Regions from separate parts of the Bradyrhizobium sp. USDA 4506 genome, predicted to be linked through region 2. Evidence: predicted binding sites of a transcription regulator. Region 2 holds the regulator's gene; each other region holds the start of a gene.

Region 1 (5,829 bases), 3.4 Mb from region 2:
AAGCTGACGAAGATCTATCGCGGCGTGCTGGAGCGGTATTTCGGGTAGGCCAGCCGCCCGGCTGGGCAAAAACATCGAAAACAACCCCATGCACAGTAGGGATTGGGGCTACGAGTCATCCACCTGCACCAGATACAGCGTGGTATTTCGGGTAGGCTCACATCCGTAGGATGGGTAGTCGGCTGTGAACAAGCCTGTAAGCGATTGAGCGGGAGTCTGTTTTTGGGATTTGACGTCGTTTGAGATTGCAGGGATTTGAGGCTTGGGCGCCGCAAACCTTGCAATTTCGTTTTGTGGATTCCTCTCCGTTGTGAACCGTGCTTCTGTGGCGCATCGGAGGGACGATGCGACCGAAGAAGCACAAGACGACGGGATCGAACGATCTGTTCCGGGCACGGCTGGACCAGATCATCAACATGAAGCACGAGCTTGTTCTGCTAGCCGGCAAGATCGACTGGGAATGGATCGACGCCGAGATCGCCCCGCTCTACAGCGAGAACGGCAGGCCGGGGATCGAGACCCGCTTCATGATCGGGCTGCTGTTGCTCAAGCACATTTACGGGCTGTCCGATGAGGGAGTGTGCGAGCGCTGGGTCCACGATCCGTACTTCCAGTTCTTTACCGGCGAAGAGTTTTTCCAGCATGTTTTCCCGCACGAGCGCTCGGACCTGAGCCATTGGCGCAAGCGGCTCGGCGACAAGCTGGAGCGGTTGTTGGCCGAGAGCCTTCGGGTGGCGCACGAGACCGGTGCGTTACGCAGCCAGGACCTCAAGCGGGTCACGGTCGACACCACAGTGCAACCGAAGGCGATCAGCTTCCCGACCGACGCTAAACTGCTGCATGCCGCGATCCGGGGGCTGAACCGCCTGGCGAGGAAGCACGGGGTCAGGCTGCGGCAATCCTATTCTCGCGTGGCCAAAGCCGCGGCGATGATGGCGGGCCGTTACGCTCATGCCAAACAGTTCAACCGGCACCAGCGACAGCTGCGCATCCTGCGCAGCCGGCTGGGCCGGATCATCCGCGACATCCGCCGCAAGATCGAGGGCCAGCCGGCACTGGAGGAGGCGTTCGCCCTCCCGCTTGGCCGGGCCACGCAGATCCGCTCGCAGCAGCAGCGCCAGCGCGGCTGGAAGCTGTATTCCTTCCATGCCCCGGAGGTGGAGTGCATCGGCAAGGGCAAAGCGGCCGCGCCTTACGAGTTCGGGGTGAAGGCCTCCATCGTCACCAACAATCGCCGGGCTCCCGGCGGCCTGTTCGTGCTGCACGCCAAGTCGTTGCCCGACAACCCGTACGACGGTCACACCTTGCGGGACGTTATTGACCGCACCGAGACACTCACCGGCTGCACGATCGAGCGGGCTTATGTCGACAAGGGCTACCGCGGCCACGACGCGCAAAATCCCCGCCGCGTCTTCATCTCCGGCCAGAAGCGCGGCATCTTCGGCGCCATCAAGCGCGAGCTGCGCCGCCGCTCCGCCATCGAACCTATCATCGGACATCTCAAAGCCGAAGGACACCTCGGCCGGTGCTACCTCAAAGGACGCGCCGGCGATGCCGCCAACGTCGTCCTCTCAGCCGTCGGCCACAACTTCCGTCGCATCCTCGCCTGGTTCAGAGAACTTTTGTGCCTGTTGCTGATCTCGCTATGGCGCACACTCAATTGTCCAGCTCGGCTTAATCCGGCTTCTTAACGACCGACTGGGTAGAGCGCAGCGAAACCCATCATGGGCGCCGCGGATTCGAAGTGATGGGTTTCGCGGGGTTTATCATCGGGCCGCGCGTTGCGCGGACTCGTTGGCTCCACCCATCCTACAAGATCATTCACACCGCCTAGTAGTCCACCCGCATCAGATAGAGCCCGTCCGGCGGCGCCACGGGGCCGCAGGCGGCGCGGTTGCGGGCGGCGAGCGCACCGGCAAGATCGTCGGCGCTCCAGCGACCCTCGCCGACCCACACCAGCGAGCCCACCATCGAACGCACCTGGCTGTGCAGGAACGAGCGCGCCGACGTCACGATGTTGACGGCGGCGCCCTCGCGGGTGACGTCGAGCTGATCGAGCGTCTTCTCCGGCGACTTGGCCTGGCACTCGGTGTCGCGGAAGGTGGTGAAATCGTGCTTGCCGAGCAGGCGCTGCGCGGCGGCGTGCATCGCGTCAGCATCGAGCGCGCGCGGCACGCGCCAGACCCGGCCGATGTCGAGCGCGAGGTTCGCGCGGGTGTTGGTGATGCGATAGAGATAGTGCCGCCTGGTCGCCGAGAACCGCGCCTCGAAATCGTCGGGCACGATGTCAGCTGCGAGCACGCCGATCGGATTGGGCCGCAGATGCGCGTTCAGCCCGTCGCGGAAGCGGCCGGGCGGAAAATGCTTGGCGATGTCGCAATGCGCGACCTGGCCGCGCGCATGCACGCCGGCATCGGTACGCCCGGCGCCATGGACGCGCACGTCCTCGCCGCAGATCGCCTTGACCGCCGTCTCCAGCGCGCCCTGCACGGTCGGCGCGGTGTCCTGGATCTGCCAGCCGGAGAACGGCGTGCCGTCATACTCGATGGTGAGCTTGTAGCGCGGCATCAGCTGAGCCGCGCAGGCGGCTTCAGCGGCGTGCCGCGCAAGAAGTCCGCCGCCTTCATCGGCGCCTTGCCGGCGCGCTGCAGTTCGAGGATCCGGATCGCGCCGTCGCCGCAGGCGATCGCGAAATTGTCGTCGAGCACAGCGCCCGGTGCGCCCGAGCCTTTCGCCTGCTCGCAGCGCAGGATTTTCAGCCGCACCGGCTCGCCTTCGCCGGCAAGCTCGCACCAGGCGCCGGGAAACGGCGAGAGCCCGTGAATGTGCCGCAGCACCATATGCGCCGGCTGTGTCCAGTCGATCCGCGCCTCGGCCTTCTCGATCTTGGCCGCATAGGTGACGCCGTCCGCGCTCTGCTTCGTCAGTTGCAAGCCGCCGCGCCCGAGCGCCGCCATCGCGCGCACCATCAGGTCGGCACCGAGCGGCGCCAGCGCGTCGTGCAGATCGGATGCCGTCATGCTGTCCGTGATCGGCAACCGCTCGGCCATCGCGACGTCGCCGGTGTCGAGGCCGACATCCATCTTCATCACCATCACGCCGCTCTCGGCATCGCCCGCCATGATGGCGCGGTTGATCGGTGCGGCGCCGCGCCAGCGCGGCAAGAGCGACGCATGCAGGTTGAAGCAGCCGAGCTTCGGCGCGTCGAGAATGGCCTGCGGCAGGATCATGCCATAGGCGACGACGACGGCGGCGTCTGCGTCATGCGCGCGAAACTCCTCGAGTGCTTCCGGCGTTTTGAGGGTCTTCGGCGTCAGCACGGGAATGCCGAGGCGGCGCGCCTCCTGCTCGACCGGCGTCGGCTCCAGCTGCAGGCCGCGTCGCCCGCCCGGCTTCGGCGCGCGGGTGTAGACCGCCACGACCTCATGGCCATGGGCCACGAGCTCCAGCAGCGTCGGCACCGCGAAATCGGGCGTGCCCATGAAGATCAGGCGGAGAGGCATTAGACAGGCTCGGTAGCAGTTGGAGTGCTTAAGCGCGAAGCGCGTCTTCGCACAAGAAGCCCCGGGCATCCACGTTTTCGGCGACAGCGAAGCAAGACGTGGATGGCCGGGTCAAGCCCGGCCATGACGCGTCCGGGAAAGCGACCGCGCCTACTCCGCCGCGCGCTTGGCGGCCTTCTCGAATTTCTTGAACACGCGGTCGCGCTTCAGTTTCGACAGATAATCCACGAACAGCACGCCGTTGAGATGATCGATTTCGTGCTGGATGCAGGTGGCGTAGAGCCCTTCCGCATCCTCCTCATGCACCGTGCCGTCGAGATCGGTGAATCGCACGCGCACCCGCGCCGGCCGCTCGACCTCCTCGTAATATTCGGGGATCGACAGGCAGCCCTCTTCGTACACCGACAGTTCTTCCGAACGCGCAATGATCTCCGGATTGATGAAGACGCGCGGCTTCGCCGTGGTCTCGCCGTTCTCGTCGCGCTTGGCGAGGTCCATGGTGATCAGCCGCAGCGGCTGCGCGACCTGGATCGCCGCGAGCCCAATGCCGGGCGCGTCATACATGGTCTCGAGCATGTCGTCGGCCAGCTTGCGGATCTCCGGCGTCACCTTCTCGATCGGTTTCGACACCAGCCGCAACTGCTTGTCCGGCAGGATGATGATTTCTCTTAATGCCATGGCGGCGATTTAAGCTGCTGACTTCATGGGGTCAATGCGCTCAGGAACCCGTTAGGACAACGTTAACCACGTTTCTTCACCCCGCATTAACCGTGAAAATCAGGAATGCATTTACCATAAGCGTTCCCTCTTCGTTCGCACCTGGCCGCGAATCGGCTACAACTGCCGGCATGAACGAGATTCTCCTCACGATTGGCGACCTTCCCGTCCGTGTCTCCGACGCATTGATCGGCCTTGGGGCGCTGGCGCTGATCCTGCTGTTCGCCATTGCGGTGGTGATCGCACGCGCCAGCCGGCGCGGCGCGGAACTCGCAATGGCCCAGGCCATCCGCGCCGAAGAGCTGGAGGAGCGCCTCGCCGACATGCTGCGGGCCCAGAGCGAATCCTCCGGGCGGGTCGATGCCAAGGTTGATACTATGGCGCAGGCGCTGGCCGGCCGCCAGGCCGAGATGGCCCGGGCCGTCAACGAGCGGCTCGATTCGGTGACCCACCGGGTCGGCCAGTCGATGGAGCAATCGACCCGCAACACGATGGATTCGCTGCGCGTGCTGCATGAGCGGCTCGGCATCATCGACCACGCGCACAAGAACCTCAACGAACTCACCACCCAGGTGACGACGCTGCGCGACGTGCTCGCCAACAAGCAATCGCGCGGCGCCTTCGGCCAGGCGCGGATGGAGGCGATCGTCCAGGACGGCATGCCGAAGGGCTCGTTCGAGTTCCAGTACACGCTGACGTCGGGCAAGCGGCCGGACTGCGTGGTGTTTCTGCCCGACCAGCGCCCGCTCTGCATCGACGCGAAATTCCCGCTCGAGGCCATGACCGCGCTGCACGATGCGCGCAGCGACGAGGAGCGAAAATTCGCCAGCCAGCGGCTGCGCGCCGACGTGCTGAAGCATGTCAGCGACATCGCGGAGAAGTACCTGATCCCGGGCGAGACCCAGGACACCGCGCTGATGTTCGTGCCGTCGGAATCGGTCTATGCCGAGATCCATGACGGCTTCGACGACGTGATCCAGAAGGCCTATCGCGCCCGCGTCGTGCTGGTGTCGCCGTCGCTCTTGATGCTGGCGATCCAGGTGATGCAGCAGATCCTGAAGGACGCCCGCATTCGCGATGCCGCCGACCAGATCCGCAACGAGGTGATGCATCTCGGCGACGACCTCGGCCGCCTGCGCGATCGCGTGCTCAAGCTGCAGACCCATTTCGGCCAGGTAAACGAGGACGTCAGGCAGATCCTGATCTCCGCCGACAAGATCGAGAAGCGCGCCGGCCGCATCGAGGAACTCGACTTCAGCAAGTCCGAGACCCCGATCGAGGTCCCCCGTTTCGTCAAGCCCAGCACGTCCGACCTGTTCCCCGCCCCGCGCAAGCTGCAGGCGGGGGAGTAGCCTCGAAGTCACCTCGCCCCGCTTGCGGGGAGAGGTCGAAATTCGCGCTTCGCGCGAATTTCGGGTGAGGGGGAGCTTCCGCACATTGCACCCGTCATAATTCGCTGAGAAAGCCCCTCACCCCAACCCTCTCCCCGCGATAGAGCGGGGAGAGGGAGCCAAGGCAGCCGCGGTCGAATCTGCTAACAGAGGGGCATGACCGCGCCCGAAGTGACCGCGACCCAATCGGAAAAGAATCCCCCCGCCGCCACCTCCTG
Region 2 (5,829 bases):
ATATAGGGTGAAAAGAGCAAGGCTCGGACAGATCATGTCGCGAGAATGCGGATGTTTGACGCACAAGCGACGACACCCGCCGTCGTCCCGGCGAAGGCCGGGAGCCATTACCCCAAATCTCAATTGTTGCGCGACGCTGGGGCCACAGCTTCCTCTCAACAACCCAACCCTGTGGTTATGGGTCCCGGCCTTCGCCGGGACGACGGTGTGCGCGGGAACAGTCTCGCGATGAATGCAACGCCACGCACAATCCACACACCGGTCACTGAAATCGAGGACATTGCCGCCTGCCCGCAATTCTCGTACACGGTTTCACGCAATGACCTCGCAATTCTCTCCCAACTCCGTCGACGTGCTGCTGTTCGATATCGGCCGCGTCGTGCTCGACATCAACTTTGACAAGGTGATGGCGCACTGGGCGCAGCATGCCGGCTGTGCGCCCGCCGAGCTCGCCACGCGCTTTGTCGTCGACGACAGTTTCAAGCATCATGAGATCGGCCGGATCGACGACGCGGCATTCTTCGAGAATCTGCGCCGGACGCTCGGCATCAACATCACGGACGCCCAGTTCCTCGAAGGCTGGAACGCGATCTTCACCGGCGAGATGCCGGGCATCGCCCCGCTGCTCGCGGCGGCCGCCAAGCGGATGCCGCTCTACGCCTTCTCCAACACCAATCCGGCCCATGTCGCGCATTTCTCGGTCACCCATGCCGAGCTGCTCAGCCATTTCCGCAACGTCTTCCTGTCCTCGAGCATCGGCTTCCGCAAACCCGACGCCGAGGCCTACGATCATGTGGTAAAAGCCATCGGCGTGCCGGCGTCGCGGATCCTGTTCTTCGACGACCTGGCCGCCAATATCGAAGGTGCGCGGGCGCGCGGCCTTCATGCTATCCACGTGACGTCGACGGATGACGTGGCAAGGGCTTTGACCGCACTTGGAATTTGAACATTAAGAATTGAGGAGCTCTGAGCGTGGCCCTGATGCCGGTTGCCGATGCCCTGTCCGCCGTCCTCGCCGGCGCCGAACCGCTGCCGGAGGAGATGGTCGCGCTCGATGCCGCCTACCACCGCACGCTTGCGCACGACCTCGCGGCGCTCCGCACCCAGCCGCCGCAGCCGATGTCGGCGATGGACGGCTATGCGGTGCGCGCCGCCGATGCGGCTGATCTAAAGGCCCGGCTCAAGGTGATCGGCGAAGTCGCCGCCGGCCGGCCGTTCGAGCGGACGGTCGGCGCCGGCGAGGCGGTGCGGATCTTCACCGGCGGCGTGATCCCCAATGGCGCCGACGCGGTGATCATCCAGGAGGACACCGCCGTCGACGGCGACCACATCACGATCACGGAGGCCGCCAGCGTCGGGCGGCACATCCGCCCGGCTGGGGTCGACTTCCGTGAGGGCGAGGTGCTGCTCGCCGGCGGCAGCCGCCTGTCCGACCGCGCGCTGTCGCTGGCGGCCGCCATGAACTATCCGGAACTTGCGGTGCGCCGCCGCCCGAAGGTCGCGGTGCTGGCGACCGGCGACGAGCTGGTGATGCCGGGCTCGCAGCCCGGTCCCGGCCAGATCGTCTATTCCAACGGCTACGCGCTGCGAGCGCTGGCGCGCGCCGAAGGCGCCGAGACCGTCGACCTCGGCGTTGCCGCCGACACGGCAGAGGCGACCACGGCGGGCATCCGCCGGGCACGCGAGGCCGGCGCCGATGTCCTCATCACGACAGGCGGCGCCTCGGTCGGCGACCACGATCTCGTCAAGCGGTCGCTGGAAGCCGAGGGCGTCGAGATGGCGTTCTGGCGGATTGCGATGCGGCCCGGCAAGCCGATGATGCATGGCCGGCTCGGCGCGATGCGGGTGATCGGTCTGCCCGGCAATCCGGTGTCGTCCTATGTCTGCGCCTTCCTGTTCCTGGTGCCGTTGATTCGGGCGCTGAGCGGCCGGAAAGTGATTCATCATCGCCGCGCGAGCGCCCTGCTCGGCCGCGACCTCGCAGCCAACGACCAGCGCGAGGACTATCTGCGTGCGCGTCTCGAAGCGCGCGAGGACGGCACGCTGATCGCAACGCCGGTGACGCAGCAGGACTCGTCGCTGCTCGGGAATCTCGCTGCGGCACGGGCACTTCTCGTGCGCCCGCCGTTCGCGGCGGCGGCCGTCGAAGGCAGCGAATGCGAGATCCTGACACTGCCCGAATAGGGTTTTCGCGCCCCGCCGATTGTGCGTTGCCCGACACGTTCACCGGAAATTAAGTGGTTGCGGAACACATATCGAACATATAGTGTCCGTTCATGATTTGTTTCGAGTACTGGTGTCTACAATCGGGAAGCCGCGTGGAAGCAGGTGCATCGAGCACATGCTCCTGAGGTCAGGCCCGGCCTGCAGGCCCCACCAGAAGAGTCTCGGAATCGAACGACGCTATCAACCGGGGGAATACTCGAGATGCTCACGCGCAAACAGTACGAACTACTGCGTTTCATCAATGAACGTCTGAAAGAGGCCGGCGTACCGCCCTCCTTCGACGAGATGAAGGATGCGCTCGACCTGCGCTCGAAGTCCGGTATCCACCGCCTGATCACTGCGCTGGAGGAGCGCGGCTTCATCCGCCGCCTGCCGAACCGCGCCCGCGCCATCGAGGTCATCAAGCTGCCCGAACTCTCGGCCGGCGGCGGCAACGGCCGCCGCGGCTTCACGCCCAGCGTCATCGAAGGCACCCTCGGCCGGCGCGCCAGCACGCCGCCGATTGCCGAGGACGACGGCAACCGTCCGGTCGCGGTCCCCGTGATGGGCCGGATCGCCGCCGGTACGCCGATCGAGGCGCTGCAGACCCGCAGCCACACCATCAGCGTGCCGCCCGACATGCTCGGTGCCGGCGAGCACTATGCGCTCGAGGTGCGCGGCGACTCGATGGTCGATGCCGGCATCCTCGACGGCGACATGGCGCTGATCCAGCGCAACGACGTCGCCAATACCGGCGACATCGTGGTGGCGCTGATCGACGAGGAGGAAGCCACCCTGAAGCGCTTCCGCCGCCGCGGCGCATCGATCGCGCTCGAGCCGGCCAACACCGCCTATGAAGTGCGCATCCTGCCGCCGAACCGGGTCCGCATCCAGGGCAAGCTGATCGGCCTTTATCGCAAATACTGAATTGCAAATACTTGCGGCGGCCGGGAACGAGCAACACGTCGGATCGTTCCTTGCATGATAGTGTAGCGTACGGCCTGCCCGATGCGCTCCGATACCTCTCGCGCAGCGTCGCGTGTTTGTGATCGGAGCGATCTCGGACCAGTCGTACAATCGCCCAGAAACGAGCAGACGCTCGTTCGCTATCGTCCACTCTGGTAGAGGCCCTAATGCCTCAAGGAGAGGCACGGGTCGCTACCTCGAAATGAGGAGCCATCCGATGTGTGACTATAGTCTGCACGCCGTGGCATCGCGCCCCGCCATTGTCGGAGAGACGCTGATCACGACGACGTTCCGCGGCACGTCGACCCGCGGCTTTGCTTCGGAGAATGACCCCACTGTCGCGGTCTGCATGCTGCCGGGCACCGAGCTCGCTTTCGCCGAGAACGTTCGCTACGACAGCCGCTGGATCTGGACCAAGACGCTGAACTATCGCGTCGGCGTGTTCAACGAAGTCGAGCCCGACGTGCCTGATCGGCATCATGACGCGGTCGAATTCCCCGACGGCAGCCATGTGCTGGTGACCCAGCTGGTCGAGGGACAGCGCGTTAGCGTGCTGCAATTGCCGGCGCTGCATCCGCCGGTCGAGCAGAAGCCGAAGGTTGTGGAGCGGCGGCCCTCCGCATTCGCAACGCTGTTTTTGGGTTGAGCGCATCGTCGCCGCGGAATGAGCTGTTCGGCGGCGGATGACCTAAGCAATTTCGGGCGACCCCGGACTCCCGCTTCCGGGGCGCAGAAGGAGATTTGCGTCGGCCGGCGCCTTGGCGCATCATCGGGCACGGAGGACGTGCGCGGTGGTCGATAAGGTCACATGGCAAAAGGCTGGACGCGTCACGGAACCGGGCCGCTACATGTTCCGGTTCGGTTGGCTGACGGTAACGGCCGACGACCTGAAAGTCTGGGAGCAATTTCCCGAGGCTTCCTTCACCCTCGTCAAGAAGCCCGACGCCGGCCCCGACTCCGACGAATACCATCTCGGCCTGTTCGAGCTGCCGAGCGGCCCCTCGCCGGACCACGGCTAATCATCGCCCTGCAGATCGGTCTCGGCCGGCGTCGCATCCACCGCAGGCCGCGGCGCGGCGGCGGGCGCGCGCAGCGTCGTTTCGCTCTCGCCGTCGCCGGGAACTGCCGGCGACCACGGCCGGTCGATCCCGCCGGGCTTGACCGCATCGACGGCGTAGCCGTCCCTGATCCTTCGCAGCACCAGCGCGCCGTGGCGGCGCAGCCGCTCGGCATCGATCACCGATGCCGCGCAGCCCTGCGGCGCCGGCCGCGCCGTCACGATCAGGGCTGCGCGCTCGCAGTCGTCCGCCAGCGCCTCCGGCCGGGTCGCCAGCGCGACGAAGACGCCGCCGGGTCCCTGGGTCACGCAGCCGCCGGCATCGCACGAGACGCCCTCGCCGAGCGACGCATCGGTGGCGGTGCGCGCGTCGGCGTCCGCCGCCAGCCACTCCTTGACCAAAAATGCATCCTTGGCGCTGTGCATCAGATGCAGCCACCCGTCACCGCCACGCACCGCGACGTTGCGGCCGTCGCCCGAGATCAGCACGTCCGGCTGCGGCACCCTGAGCGCCCAGACCGAGGCCACCAGCAGCAGCACCGCGCCTGACCAGCGCAGCGGCGTGCGCAGCAGCCCGAGCAGGATGAGGCCGGCGCTCGCTGCGATCAGCGGCCCGATGCCGAACGCCGCCATGCGGCCGACCGCGCCCGGGAGTGCGGCGACCCATTGCGTCACCAGGATCATCCAGTCGATGCCAAGACCCATGATCGCCCAGAACAGTCCGTCGAAGCCGACCGGCATGGCGACGAGCCCGAGCAGGCCGGCCGGCATCACGACCGCCGAGACGACAGGCATCGCCGCAAGGTTCGCAAGCAGCCCGTAGGGCGTCACGCGGTGGAAATGGAATGCGGCATAGGGCGTCGTCGCCAGCCCCGCCACCAGCGAGGCCAGCATCAGGCATCGTGAGCTCGCGCCCGCCCCACAGCGCGACGCGCGCGGTCGCCGAATGGTCGGGCGACGCCAGCAGGTTCGGCAGCCCGATCTGCACCAGCGCCACCAGCCCGAGCGTCGCGGCGAACGACATCTGGAAACTGGGATGCACCAGCGCCTCCGGCGCGATCGCGAGCACGATCAGCGCCGCCACCGCCAGCGTCCGGAAGGTGATCGCGCGGCGGTCGACGATCACGGCGAGCAGCACCACGGCGGTCATGAAGAACGACCGTTGCGTCGCGACCTCCGCGCCCGACAGCAACAGATAGAACGCCGCGGCGACCAGCGCGGCCGCCGCGGCCCATTTCTTGATCGGATGCCCCGCCGTCAGCGCCGGAAACAGCGCGAGCAGCGCGCGCACCGCGAAGAACACGACGCCGGCGACCACGGCCATGTGGTAGCCGGAGATCGACAGCACATGGCCGAGCCCCGAGATGAACATCGCATCGTTGACCGGCGTCGAGATCGCATCGCGCCGGCCGGTGAGCAAGGCGGTTGCGATCGCGCGCTGGTCGCCGTCGAGCGTGGTGCGAATCCGCGCGTCGATGGCGTCGCGCAGGCCCTGCATGAAGGCGGCGTAGCGCAGCGCAAAGCCGCCGGTCGCAGGCGGCTCCCTGGTCTTGACGGCGCCCATCACGAAGCCGGAGGCGCCGATGCCCTGGAAATACAGG
Region 3 (5,829 bases), 920 kb from region 2:
CCCATAGCTCGACGCTATCGCAACGCTCGCACAACTCGACAAGCCCAATGTCCCGACCGATCGAGCCGGTCCATCTTGAACTGGCGAAGTCGAGCCAGTGCGTGTCGAAATCGACGTGCTTTGCGGAACGCGGTTCCAGCAGGGTCGTGAGGTCATCCGACGAGGGCATTTTCCCCCAAACGAAGCGCGGCCTCAACCCGACGACGATGTCCGCCCTTCCCGCCTGCCTCAGGCGATAGCTCGCGAGTTCACTTGTCGCCAGGATCAGACTTGTCACGATGCTCTCCGGCTACGCGGGATGGCATCAGCACCGCAAGCTGAGGATCAACTGCTTTACAAAAGACACACAAAACCAAACGGGCGCCGAGGACGTCGGCAACTCAACGTCCTCAGCGCCCGCTTGCAGCGAAGTCATGTGATCGCTTGAGCATGATCTCCGCGCAAACGCTTCGCGTTTGTCGCGAGGGAAAACCGCTTCGCACTTTTCCGGATCATGCTGGAGGCTTACTCTTCCGTCGGCTCCTCGCCCTCGGCGTCGCGCTCGGGCGTGCCGGCGAGGATCTGCTCGGAGATCAGGCCGGAGTTCTGCCGGATCGCGGCTTCGATCTTGGCGGTGATGTCGGGATTCGACTTCAGGAACGCCTTGGAATTCTCGCGACCCTGGCCGAGCCGCTGGCTGTCATAGGAGAACCAGGCGCCGGACTTCTCGACGATGCCGGCCTTGACGCCGAGGTCGAGGATCTCGCCCATCTTGGAAACGCCCTCGCCATACATGATGTCGAACTCGACCTGCTTGAAGGGCGGCGCCAGCTTGTTCTTCACCACCTTGACGCGGGTGGTGTTGCCGACGACTTCGTCGCGCTCCTTGATCGCGCCGATGCGGCGGATGTCGAGACGAACCGAGGCATAAAACTTCAGCGCGTTGCCGCCGGTGGTGGTCTCCGGCGAGCCGTACATCACGCCGATCTTCATGCGGATCTGGTTGATGAAGATCACCATGGTATGGGACTTGTTGATCGAGGCGGTCAGCTTGCGCAGCGCCTGGCTCATCAGGCGGGCCTGCAGGCCCGGCAGCGCATCGCCCATCTCGCCCTCGAGCTCGGCCTTCGGCACCAGCGCCGCAACCGAATCGACCACCAGCACGTCGACTGCGCCGGAACGCACCAACGTGTCGCAGATTTCCAGCGCCTGTTCGCCGGTGTCCGGCTGCGAGATCAAGAGCTCATCGATGTTGACGCCGAGCTTGCGTGCATAGACCGGGTCGAGCGCGTGTTCGGCGTCGATGAAGGCGCAGATGCCGCCCTTCTTCTGCCCTTCCGCCACGGTGTGCAGCGCCAGCGTGGTCTTGCCCGAGGATTCCGGCCCGTAGATCTCAACGACGCGTCCCTTCGGCAGACCGCCGACGCCGAGCGCGATATCGAGCCCGAGTGATCCCGACGACACCGTCTCGACATCCATCGAACGGTCGTTCTTGCCGAGCTTCATCACCGAGCCCTTGCCGAACTGGCGCTCGATCTGGGAGAGCGCGGCTGAGAGGGCCTTGGACTTGTCCATGGAGGATCCTTCGACGATACGCAGTGCAGTGGCGGACATTTGGGATGTGCTCCTTATTGCGGGGATTCGCTAGCGGGACAAACGGGCGATGAGATCAGGCGGAATGCATTGTTGATGGGAACCTACGTACCACGTTTGTTCTATGTTCGCAATATGTTCTTTCGAGCAGACCGGTGCTGGCCTGTTTCCATCCCTAGTGGCCTGCTTTGATTTTTGGAGTGGCCTAGTTTGCCATTAACCCCGTTGCAACCAAGGGTTAGTCGATGTTCTCGGTAAGACTACTGAACCGCGCGGTGGATGTTCTCACCATAGCAATGGTTATGGTCCGCCAAGTGTTCGCTATCCCCAGCGGAGGAGTTACCGGGTGTTCTCCGTGGGGGAACGAAGTTCCGAGCGGAGGCAGAAAAAGAGGGCCAAATGGCGGGATTAGAGGTGCCCTTGATCTAACTCAATCGGCCGCACCTGGCCCGGCTCAACCCTCCGGGCATGAAGGAACCCGTCAAGCCTGAGGAGGAGCCAAAGCGCCCCACGCGCTTAGAGGAGGCTCGGCGCATCATCGAGGAGTATGCCAAAGACCTTCGCGAAATCATAAAGAAGCTTCGCGAGCGCTTGCACTGAGCCTCGCCTCAGTTTGAAATCAGTGAGGCTTTGGAGCGTCTTTCGGCGCTGGCACGCTAGCGTTCGGGTCAATACCGCAGCGCTTGGTTTGATAGCCATGCCAATCGATACCGATCCCCTTTTTCTTTGCGGGGTGGTTGTATTCCGCTTTGTACTGCGCCCGGCACTCCTCCATGGTCATGGCGTTGGCGGACGAAGTGAACAAGCCGATCACAGCAACGATAACCAGACAGCGACCCATGGAATATCCCCATCTTTTGGTTAGCCGCCGTAGCTCGGGCACACAATCGGCAACGGCTTTGCACCGGGCTTTCGGCGCTCATAGCCACGGCAGTAATTAGCGATGCACGCCTCGTTTCTGTGGCCCATGCATGCATCGCACCTCGCGACGCAATCTTCATAGGTCACGCCGGGGCGATGCTCATCAATAAGCCGCTTCGGCTTCTCTTGCTGCTGAGCCATAGCCGAGAGCGCAGCCAGAACCAGAGCAAGCAACGCGATGCCGGATTTCATGGCCGATCCTCCTAGCTCGTGGAGGACTGTTAATCTGTCATGCCGCCCCGGAACTTGACGCAGATCAAGAGGCGCTGAGGCCGCCTCAGTTGGCGGCCTCTTTCATTTATCAGTCAAACACGTTCTTCTCGGGATAGAACGTCTTGATCCCGGTAAGCCGATCAATGAGTTTCTGGATATTTTCCTGATCGAACAAAACCGCGATGATTTCGACTCGGTCGTCCTGCATCGACACGGCCATTTTCGTCTTGAAGTTATCAATCCCTCGATTGTCGATCTGAGGGGGCACAAGCATACCCGCAACTCGGGCCGTGCCCTCAAGGGGAGCAGATGGGGTCCATCAATTTCCGTGGGACGCTATCTGTTCTTGATTTAGCTCAACGAGCGGAACAGCCGGCGTCTGTTAGCGCGGTTTGTAAATCGCAATGACTTGGCGGAATTCGTCGTCGTCATCGACGGTCAGTAAACCGACGACCATCCAGCCTGCGCATAAGCCGAGAACCATCAGCGCCGTTTTTAGCCACTGTCTCATAAAGGCTAGTATGCTCCGAGAACCAGGCATTTTACCACCCCATGGCGCGTTGCCGTGGCACAAATTGCACTAGCGGCTATCCGGCATTCAGGAATAGGATTTCAACCCCAACCGCAGGGGTTGTGTCATGGGCAGTGACCTACCTTTCAATGCGCTCATCGTGGCGCTCGGGCTGAGCCCCATCGCAATAGTGGCTATCGTCCTATTGATGTGAAAAACGGAGGCCGCCTCAGTTGGCGGCCTCTTTCGGTGCATCAGGCGGCAACGGGATTGGCAACTCAAGCTGATGTTCGAAACCAAATCGTTTGGCGATTTTGTTTTCGTATTCCTGTTTATCCTCGGAGGACTCTGCCATTTCCAGCACTCGCCCTAAGGTGCCTGCCCAGCGCGCGCGCTCCGATGATATTCAAAAACTGAAATAGCTTCTTCGCTCGATCTCCTCCGCGCGTCTTATGCGCCTTGAGAAGTTCGAAGATTTTCCCGCTGCTCTGAGCAAGTGGATAATAGACATGGTTCACCATGCCGCAACGGTGACAGGACCAACATGTCGCGGGCCGCCATCTCTCTATTTGCGAAGGGCGAGCGCGGTCAGGACTTCCCTGCCCCTGTTTCGCGCATCACAAGTGAGAGCCCGCTATGGGACTGGTTCCATGTGGCTCGATGGATGTACAAGCGCGGATCGCTGACGTTAGAAAGCGTAATCCGCGCGAAGATGGTAAGGCAGGTCAACCGCGCCGTCTCAGAAACAGGTGGCCGGCTAGAGCAGTCCCGATACGGTCGTAAGCTATTGCAAGAGATTCATGCAGTAGCCGCATGATCCGAGAGCCCGGCGCGAGCCGGGCTTTTTGGGGCCCCAAAGAAACGGCCCCAGCGAGCGGAGGGTTAATCACGCGAACAGAAGCCACACTATGCTGGCAAGAAGCGAGATGAACGAGACCGCCACGAGACCGACGAGAGCAATCTCCACACCGTCTATCCGATCAGAATACAGCCGCATTGAAATCATCCCTCCCAGCGATAAGGGATCGACTTCTGTAACGGATCGGAAGGTGTCCTAGTTCCCGGCAGCGGGTGTCCTAATTAGGACAGCACCAGCAGACCAAGTGCTGTCCGTCTTTAAGCCCCCGTACCCTAATTTGATTTTTGGAGTGTCCTAGTTCGGATTAAGCGAACGGAAACCGTAGCTTGGCCGGTGTTCTCAGTAGGACTACCGAGGCACCCCATCGGATGCTCTATCCCCGTCCCGCCTTTGACCGAGATCAGGGAATTTAATCTTGAGAGAACGAACCGGGGGCAACGGAACGTGATACGATATCACCATCACCGGCCAAGGCTTTGCCCGTAGGCGTCGGTGGCTGAGAGACCAACAGCGCTCCCGCCTGCATAGGAAGGGAGCGCGGCCATGCCGAACCATTCCACAATAGCGCACCGCGAGATGCAGCTTCGCCATTTGGAGCAAGCCGAGCAGCATATTGCCCAAGGCGAGCGACACATCGCCGAGCAAGAGGAACTGATCGAGCACCTTGCCAATCACGGGCATGATCTAGCGGAAGCGAAGAAGCTTCTGGATAACTTCTACTCATGCCAGGTTTTGCACGTTCAGCACCGCGACCGAATCCGCAGAGAGCTGGGAGAGTAAAGGGCCACCTCAGTTGACGGCCTATTCTCATCTAGCGCACGATTAATTTCCTAGCGTGGCACAAACTGCACTTTGTTTTGGTGGTCATCCCGAGTTAGATTCCAACCTCACGCAGAGGTTGTGTCATGACCAGTGACCTACTTTTTAGAGCGAGCATTGTGGTGCTGGGGCTGTGCCCCATTGCTATCGCTGCGATTGCAATACTCATGTGAGAAAAGAGGCCGCCCCACCTTGGCGGCCTCTTTCATTACAGGCCCTTCCCGTCGAATCGCTGCGACAACATATGACGTGAATCCCGGTCGCGTGAATGAGGTGCTGAAAGGCTTTCGACATCGCGGCAGTCGAGAAGCGGCGCTATCTCGCAGGTCAGCTTAAACTATGAAGCCCGGCGCGAGCCGGGCTTTTTTCTTAGTCCAAAGAATGGCCCCAGCGAGGGGGTACACGCTGAGGCCAAGGCGGTTGGATCATCCATGAGATGACAGGCTCACCCGATCAACAGGGCGCCTATGCCTACGATGAGCGCTACGAACGATATCGCCGCCAACGCCCTGAAGCTGTACTCGACGCCGTCGTGGTGACTGAGCCTGAACATACAGGGAGCTTGCGCCACGGCCTTCGTGTCCGCATTAAAGTAGGCATGTCAGCGTCAGCGCCCTAATTGCGGTTCCAGCCTTAACTTAAGCGAAGATTTTTGAAACGATTCCCACGATGCCGCTTTTATTGCTCATGCAACAGGCGACCGAGGTTCATCTAGTCCGCGTGACGACCGATGACGGCGAGGTCCAAATCTGGCTCGCCGCGACCTCGCGCGAAGAAGCCGTTGACCGAGTGCTGGATGCAATCCCGGAGGGATGGGCTGTTAGCCTCATTCAGCGACAGGTGGCCGCCGATCACATCCCAATTCTCAACATGGCGGTCGGGGAAGTTCGCCGGCATCAGGCGTCCTGAAGAAACGGCCCCAGCGCGTTGGAAC

Evidence for each region. The regulator LexA, encoded in region 2, represses DNA repair genes until DNA is damaged. The targets are predictions, from matches to a motif close to TGTTCNNNNTGTGTTCNG.
Region 1: a site for LexA is predicted at 4,303-4,320, ahead of ACVIHF_RS32235 (DNA recombination protein RmuC). Genes of this name have one in related genera too.
Region 3: a site for LexA is predicted at 1,698-1,715, ahead of recA (recombinase RecA). Genes of this name have one in related genera too.

Annotation. Positions count from the first base shown of each region.
Region 1 covers NZ_JBSSBM010000002.1:6,365,426-6,371,254, forward strand. The annotation lists gene dapE (succinyl-diaminopimelate desuccinylase) at 1-48, shown strand, start outside; gene ACVIHF_RS32215 (IS5 family transposase) at 345-1,691, shown strand; gene truA (tRNA pseudouridine(38-40) synthase TruA) at 1,831-2,568, opposite strand; gene fmt (methionyl-tRNA formyltransferase) at 2,568-3,503, opposite strand; gene def (peptide deformylase) at 3,654-4,181, opposite strand; gene ACVIHF_RS32235 (DNA recombination protein RmuC) at 4,352-5,572, shown strand; gene ACVIHF_RS32240 (AmpG family muropeptide MFS transporter) at 5,768-5,829, shown strand, end outside.
Region 2 covers NZ_JBSSBM010000002.1:2,999,723-3,005,551, forward strand. The annotation lists gene ACVIHF_RS16270 (HAD family hydrolase) at 320-946, shown strand; gene ACVIHF_RS16275 (molybdopterin molybdotransferase MoeA) at 973-2,184, shown strand; gene lexA (transcriptional repressor LexA) at 2,428-3,132, shown strand; gene ACVIHF_RS16285 (hypothetical protein) at 3,389-3,817, shown strand; gene ACVIHF_RS16290 (hypothetical protein) at 3,963-4,190, shown strand; partial or broken gene ACVIHF_RS16295 (ComEC/Rec2 family competence protein) at 4,187-5,829, opposite strand, start outside.
Region 3 covers NZ_JBSSBM010000002.1:3,915,201-3,921,029, forward strand. The annotation lists gene ACVIHF_RS20795 (hypothetical protein) at 1-277, opposite strand, end outside; gene recA (recombinase RecA) at 505-1,593, opposite strand; gene ACVIHF_RS20805 (hypothetical protein) at 2,192-2,413, opposite strand; gene ACVIHF_RS20810 (hypothetical protein) at 2,434-2,685, opposite strand; gene ACVIHF_RS20815 (hypothetical protein) at 2,795-2,980, opposite strand; gene ACVIHF_RS20820 (hypothetical protein) at 3,447-3,572, opposite strand; gene ACVIHF_RS20825 (hypothetical protein) at 4,620-4,856, shown strand; gene ACVIHF_RS20830 (hypothetical protein) at 5,565-5,804, shown strand.